3 regions of the Stenotrophomonas sp. DR822 genome follow, and region 2 is predicted to be linked to each of the others. Evidence: predicted binding sites of a transcription regulator. Region 2 holds the regulator's gene; each other region holds the start of a gene.
The links. Region 2 encodes HrcA, which represses chaperone genes, less so after heat shock. Its sites were predicted from a motif close to TTNGCACTCNNNNNNNNNGAGTGCNAA; they were not measured.
Positions count from the first base shown of each region.

Region 1 (2,266 bases), 2.2 Mb from region 2:
AAACCCAGCCGGTGATGCTGCGCCTGCAATCGGACCTGGTCGACCTGCTGGACGCGGCGATCGATGGCCGTCTGGACCAGGTGGACGCGCAGTGGGATCCGCGCCCGTCGCTCGGCGTGGTGCTGGCCGCCAGGCCGTATCCGGAATCGCCGATCACCGGCGAGGTGATCTCCGGCCTGGATGATGTGCCGGCAACGGCCAAGGTGTTCCATGCAGGAACGACGCTGGATGCGCAGGGCCAGGTGCTCAGCGCCGGTGGCCGCGTGCTGTGCGTGGCGGCGCTGGGCGACAGCGTGCGCGACGCGCAGGCGAACGCGTACGCGGGCGTGGCGAAGGTGACCTGGGCCAACGAGTTCCACCGCACCGACATCGGCTGGCGGGCGATCGCGCGGGAAATCTGAGACCGCGCTGATCCACGCGTGGCGTGGATCAGGATCGCGAAGTAGATCCACGCCATGCGTGGATCCAGCAGGAAAAAAAAGGCCCGGCAATGCCGGGCCTTTCCATTACTCAAACGCTTCGCCGCCTTATGCGGTGAACAGCGCCTTCATCTTCTTCAGCGCGTTCGCTTCAACCTGGCGGATACGTTCGGCCGATACGCCGTACTCGTCCGCCAGCTCCTGCAGCGTCACCTTGCTGTCCGCATCCAGCCAACGGCGGCGGATGATGTCGCGCGAACGCGCATCCAGTTCCGCCAGGCCTTCGCGCAGCAGCTGCATCTGGTTGTCTTCGCTGTCCTCGCGCTCGTAGGCCATCGACGGATCTTCGTCATTGGCCACCAGATACGCAGCCGGCGACGGCGGCGCGTGGTCGCTGTCCTCATCGGTCGGGGCATCGAAACCGATATCACGGCCGGACAGGCGCGACTCCATTTCCAGCACCTCGCGCTCGGACACGTTCAGGTCCTTGGCCACTGCGCTGACTTCGGCCGCGTTCATCCAGCCCAGGCGCTTCTTCGACTTGCGCAGGTTGAAGAACAGCTTGCGCTGCGCCTTGGTCGTGGCGACCTTCACGATGCGCCAGTTCTTCAGGATGAACTCGTGCATCTCGGCGCGGATCCAATGCACGGCGAAGGACACCAGGCGCACGCCCATGTCGGGGTCGAAGCGCTTGACCGCCTTCATCAGGCCGATGTTGCCTTCCTGGATCAGGTCGCCCAGCGCGAGGCCGTAGCCGTTGTAACCGCGGGCCACGTGCACCACGAAGCGCAGGTGCGAGTGCACCAGCTCACGGGCAGCGTCCAGATCGTTGCCGTCGCGGAAGCGACGGGCCAGGTCCTGTTCGTTATCGACCGACAGCACCGGGATCTGGTGCACGGCACCGATATAGGCGTCCAGCGAACCGAGCGCACTGGGAATCGGCAGATTGTTTGCCACAAGGGCAGTAGAGGTGTTCTGGCTCATAGGCACCCATCTTAGCAGTCTGGGATTTGGACTGCTAAAGGAGGAAAAAGTTCCAGCATTCCATTGATGAAACACTGGTCCCAAACAGAACCCTACCGTAGCGCGATTTGATGACAGTGGCGAGCGCGCTTTTCGGGATACACAATCCCTTGCAATTCAACCCACTAGCCCGCAAAACAAAGCCTTACCAGGTCAAAGGCAGCTGAACGGGCGGCGTTTTCGCCCATCAGCACGGGGCAGCGTTGCCCGCCGTTCAGCCCGATGGCGCCAGCGCCGCCCGCGGCGGCAGCGACCAGTCGATCGGCGCCTGCCCGCGGCGCTGCAGGTACTCGTTGGCCATCGAGAAATGACGGCAGCCGAGGAAGCCGCGGTGGGCCGACAGCGGCGAGGGATGCGGGGCTTTCAGCACGCGGTGGCGGCCGGTATCGATCACCTTGCCCTTCTGCTGCGCGTAGGCGCCCCAGAGCATGAACACCAGGCCCTCGCGCTCGCGGTTCAACACGTCCACCACGTGGTCGGTGAAGCCTTCCCACCCACGCCCCTGGTGCGCACCGGCCTTGCCCTCTTCCACCGTCAGCACCGCGTTGAGCAGCAGCACGCCGCGCTGCGCCCACGGGATCAGGCAGCCGTGGTCCGGGCGGGCTATACCGAGGTCACCCTCGATTTCCTTGTAGATGTTCAATAACGACGGCGGCACCGGCACGCCCGGCTGCACCGAGAAACTCAGGCCATGGGCCTGCCCACGGCCGTGGTACGGGTCCTGGCCGAGGATGACCACTTTCACCTGATCGAACGGGGTGGCATCGAAGGCGGCGAAGATCTGCGGTCCAGGCGGGAACACCGCCGCACCGATGGCCTTGCGC
Region 1 covers NZ_CP081826.1:3,205,067-3,207,332, reverse strand. Annotated here, with positions in the region: gene purD (phosphoribosylamine--glycine ligase) at 1-401, shown strand, start outside; gene rpoH (RNA polymerase sigma factor RpoH) at 528-1,403, opposite strand; gene ung (uracil-DNA glycosylase) at 1,657-2,266, opposite strand, start outside.
Region 1: a site for HrcA is predicted at 1,415-1,441, ahead of rpoH (RNA polymerase sigma factor RpoH). Genes of this name have one in related genera too.

Region 2 (2,266 bases):
TGCGATCGCCTTCCGAATTTTCGATGACGCGGGCCTTGCCGCCGTCCATGATCGCCACGCACGAGTTGGTGGTGCCGAGGTCGATACCAATGATCTTGCCCATGGGGGAGACTCCTGAAGGATGTTGTTTTTGTCAGTCCGGCCGTTCGGCCGGTGGATGAATGGGATGTGGGGGAGGCTCGTGGAACATTCAAGCCATCCCCCGAACGCTGTGTTTCCGTTCGCCCAACACGTTCAGCGTCGGTCGTGCCGATGCCCCAGTCGCGGCGGGAAAACCCGCGCCAGGCCAGGCCCGGCGCCCGCGGTCAGTCGGCGGCAACCACCACCAGCGCCGGCCGCAGCAGGCGCTCGTTGAGCAGGTAGCCCTTCTGGAACACGGTCACCACGCTGCCCGGTGCGGCGCCGGGGGCAGCGACCTGGCTGATCGCCTGGTGGTGTTCGGGGTTGAACGGCTGCCCGGTCGGGTCCAGCAGCACCAGGCCGTTGTCACCAGCGACCTTCAGCAGCTGCTTGTAGGTCAGCTCCAGGCCCTCGCGAAGCGGATGGGCATCGTCGCCGGCGGCCTTGAGGCCGGCATCGAGGCTGTCGAATACCGGCAGCAGTTCGCCCAGCAGCTTCTCGTTGGCGAACTTGCGCGCCTGTTCGATGTCGCGGGCCACGCGCTTGCGCTGGTTGTCGAGGTCGGCGCGCTCACGCAGCGCTTCGGCCTTGACCTGCTCCACTTCGGCACGGAGCTGTTCGATCTGTTCGTTGACGCCCTCGGCGGCAGCTGCGTCGGCGGCGGCCTGCTGGGCGGCGATGTCTGGCTGATCTTGATTCATGTCTGGGTCCCTGGCGGTCACTCTCCGCCTCCACCCACCCTAGTGTGGGCGGGATGCTGCGTTTCAAGCGTCCGATGCACCCGGAGTTCGCCCGCTCGGCGAAAAGGCCGCGCCGAGCACATCGGCGGTGGCCTGGACCAGCGGAATCATCCGGTCGTAGGCCATCCGCTTCGGCCCGATCACGCCCAGCACGCCCAGTACCTGGCCGTTGGCGGTGTACGGCGCGGTGACCAGCGAGACCCCCTGCAGGGGAACCACGCCGGTTTCCTCGCCGATGAAGATGCGCACGCCGGGGGCCTGGATGGTCCGCTCCAGCAGCTGCAGGATCTCGCGCTTGCTGGAAAACAGCTCGAACAGCTCGCGCAGGCGCTCCAGGTCGGACAGGTCCTGCACACCCATCAGACGCGTCTGGCCGGCCACCAGCATGTCGTCGGCCGGCGGCTGCAGGGCCTGCTCGGCCAGTTCGACGCTGTGCGCCAGCACCTGTTCCAGCTCGGAACGGGCGTCGCGCAGCTCCAGCAGCAGGCGGGTACGGATCTCGGCCAGGGGCAGCCCGGCAAAGTGGGCATTGAGGTAGTTGGCCACCTGCTCCAGCTGCCCCGGTGCGAAGTCCTGGCGGGTCTCGATCACCCGGTTCTGCACTTCATTGTCGGCAAACACCAGGATCGCCAGCACCCGGCGCCCGTCCAGCGCCACGAAATCGATCTGGCGGAAGGCGAACTGCTCGCGGCGCGGCGCGCTGACCACGCCAACGAAGTGGCTCATCGCCGACAGCAGCTCCGACGCACTGCCGAGCAGCGCCTGGGTACTGCCGCCTCCGGCCAGCTCCTGACGCAGCCGGGCCAGCTCCCCTTCGCCCGGCGGCTGCATCTGCAACAGGCTGTCGACGAACACCCGGTAGCCATGCGCGGTTGGAATCCGGCCCGCCGACGTATGCGGCGAGGCCAGCAGTCCCAGGTCTTCCAGGTCACCGAGGATGTTGCGGATGGTGGCCGGACTGACCTCCAGACCGGCCACGCGCGCCAGTGTCTGCGAACCCACGGGCTCGCCATCCTGGATGTAGCGCGCGATCAGCGTGCGCAGCAGGTGCCGCGCGCGCGGGGCAAGTTGGTCGGGAGAACCGTGCATGGAATCAACCTGTGAGACAGGGTCATTAGATAATGGCGGCGCATCCCCTTGGCAAGTCATTGGACGACCCCGCCGCGCGTGCTAGCGTTGCGCGGCTGCAGACATCCCCTTACCCATGCTCAGACATCTTTCAATCAAGGATTTCGCCGTCGTCCGCGCCACCGAACTGGAGTTCGGGCCGGGCATGACCGTGGTTTCAGGCGAGACCGGCGCGGGCAAGTCGCTGATGGTCGACGCCCTGGGCTTCCTGTCCGGACTGCGCGCCGACAGCGGCGTGGTCCGCCATGGCGCGGCCCGGGCCGAGCTGTCGGCCGAAT
Region 2 covers NZ_CP081826.1:934,299-936,564, forward strand. Annotated here, with positions in the region: gene dnaK (molecular chaperone DnaK) at 1-103, opposite strand, end outside; gene grpE (nucleotide exchange factor GrpE) at 306-821, opposite strand; gene hrcA (heat-inducible transcriptional repressor HrcA) at 885-1,949, opposite strand; gene recN (DNA repair protein RecN) at 2,065-2,266, shown strand, end outside.

Region 3 (2,266 bases), 2.1 Mb from region 2:
AGATCACGGTGCCGCCGGTCAGCACGGCCATGTCTTCCAGCATCGCCTTGCGACGGTCGCCGAAGCCCGGCGCCTTGACGGCCACGACCTTGACGATGCCGCGGATGGTGTTGACCACCAGGGTCGCCAGCGCTTCGCCTTCGACTTCCTCGGCAACGATCAGCAGCGGCTTGCCAGCCTTGGCGACGCCTTCCAGCACCGGCAGCAGGTCACGGACGTTGGAGATCTTCTTGTCGTGCAGCAGGATGTACGGGTCATCCAGGTCAGCGGTCTGCGACTGCTGGTTGTTGATGAAGTACGGGGACAGGTAGCCGCGGTCGAACTGCATGCCCTTGACCACGTCCAGCTCGTTGTCCAGGCCCGAGCCTTCTTCAACGGTGATCACGCCTTCCTTGCCGACTTCCTTCATCGCGTTGGCGATGATCTGGCCGATCGACTCGTCCGAGTTGGCCGAGATCGTGCCGACCTGGGCAATGGCCTTGTCGTCAGCGGTCGGCTTGGAGATGTTCTTCAGCTCGGCGACGGCGGCCACCACGGCCTTGTCGATACCGCGCTTGAGGTCCATCGGGTTCATGCCGGCAGCAACAGCCTTGGCGCCTTCGCGGATCAGGGCCTGGGCCAGCACGGTGGCGGTGGTGGTGCCGTCGCCGGCGTCGTCGTTGGTACGCGAGGCGACTTCCTTCACCATCTGCGCGCCCATGTTCTCGAACTTGTCAGCCAGTTCGATTTCCTTGGCGACGGACACGCCGTCCTTGGTGATGGTCGGGGCGCCGAAGCTCTTCTCGAGCACGACGTTGCGGCCCTTCGGGCCCAGGGTGGCCTTGACGGCATTGGCGAGAACGTTGACGCCGCGCACCATGCGCGAACGGGCGTCTTCACCGAAACGAATATCCTTGGCAGCCATTGCGTTTACCTCATTGGTAGCGCCGGGCCATGCCCGGCGGCTGGGTGTTGGAATCAGGGGATGAAGCAGGTCGCGCCGACGCTCAGCCGATGACGGCGAGCACGTCGTCTTCGCGCAGGACCTTGTACTCGACGCCTTCGCTCTTGTACGAGCTGCCGGCGTACTGGCCGTAGATGACCTTGTCACCGACCTTCAGCGACGGAGCGCGCACGTTGCCGTTGTCCAGCGGCTTGCCCGGGCCCACGGCCACGACTTCACCCTTGGTGGACTTTTCCTTGGCGGAGTCCGGGATCAGGATGCCACCGGCGGAAACTTCGTCGGCTTCGATCGGCTTGACCACAACGCGGTCGTGCAGCGGCTTGATGCTCATGTGGGACCTCTTAAGTTATTGATTGGTCTGAAAAAGTCCGGCGATGTTAGCACTCACACCAGGCGACTGCCAGCAACGCGCGTGAAAAAGCCCGACAGGTCGGGAGCACGACAGAGATGGAGACCTCCGGAGCCCTTTCAAGGCCCGCCCCCGAAATTTTTCCCGGCGGACCGGCGGCACACCATCCCTGCGCGGACGCCTTTATAGGGATGCGTCGCGGCAAGCCAAGGGGGAATTGGCCACCATTTGGTGACCGCCGTCGCACTGTCAGATATCTGGCGTTCATTTACGACAAAGTGTCACCGGATCGGCTTTAGGGTGGCCCGGCATTCCCAATCACAAGGAGTAGTCGATGCGATTGCTGTCCCCGCTCGCCGCCGCCTGCCTGCTGGCCCTGGCTGCAGCGCCGGCCCAGGCCGAGGTCTTCATCAACGAACTGCACTACGACGACAGCACCGCTGCCGGTGACGTCGGCGAAGCCATCGAAGTGGTCGCCACCGCCGGCGAGGACCTGTCCGGCTACCGCCTGTACCTCTACAACGGCAGCAACCCGTCGGCCGCCACGGTCTACGCCAACAACGCGGTGCCGGCCGGAACCGCGGCCAGCTGCGGCAGCGCCACCCTGGCGGTGGTCACCTACCCCAGCAACGGCCTGCAGAACGGTGCCAACGACGGCATCGCCCTGGTCGACGCCAGCGGCAAGGTGGTCCAGTTCCTCAGCTACGAGGGCGCGATCACCGCTTCCGGTGGCCCCGCCGCCGGCATGACCAGCCAGAACATTCCGGTTGCCGAAACCAACAGCACCGCAGCGGGCACCTCGCTGCAGCTGACCGGCAGCGGCAGCCAGTACGCGCACTTCACCTGGGCCGAATCGGCCAGGCAGACCTTCGGCAGCTGCAACAACAACCAGACCTTCAGCGGCGGCGGCACCCCGGGACCGAACACGCCGCCGTCGGTGTCCACCACCACGCCCGCACAGGGCAGCAGCACCT
Region 3 covers NZ_CP081826.1:3,242,319-3,244,584, reverse strand. Annotated here, with positions in the region: gene groL (chaperonin GroEL) at 1-904, opposite strand, end outside; gene K5K93_RS14855 (co-chaperone GroES) at 987-1,274, opposite strand; gene K5K93_RS14850 (endonuclease) at 1,627-2,266, shown strand, end outside.
Region 3: a site for HrcA is predicted at 1,321-1,347, ahead of K5K93_RS14855 (co-chaperone GroES). Genes of this name have one in related genera too.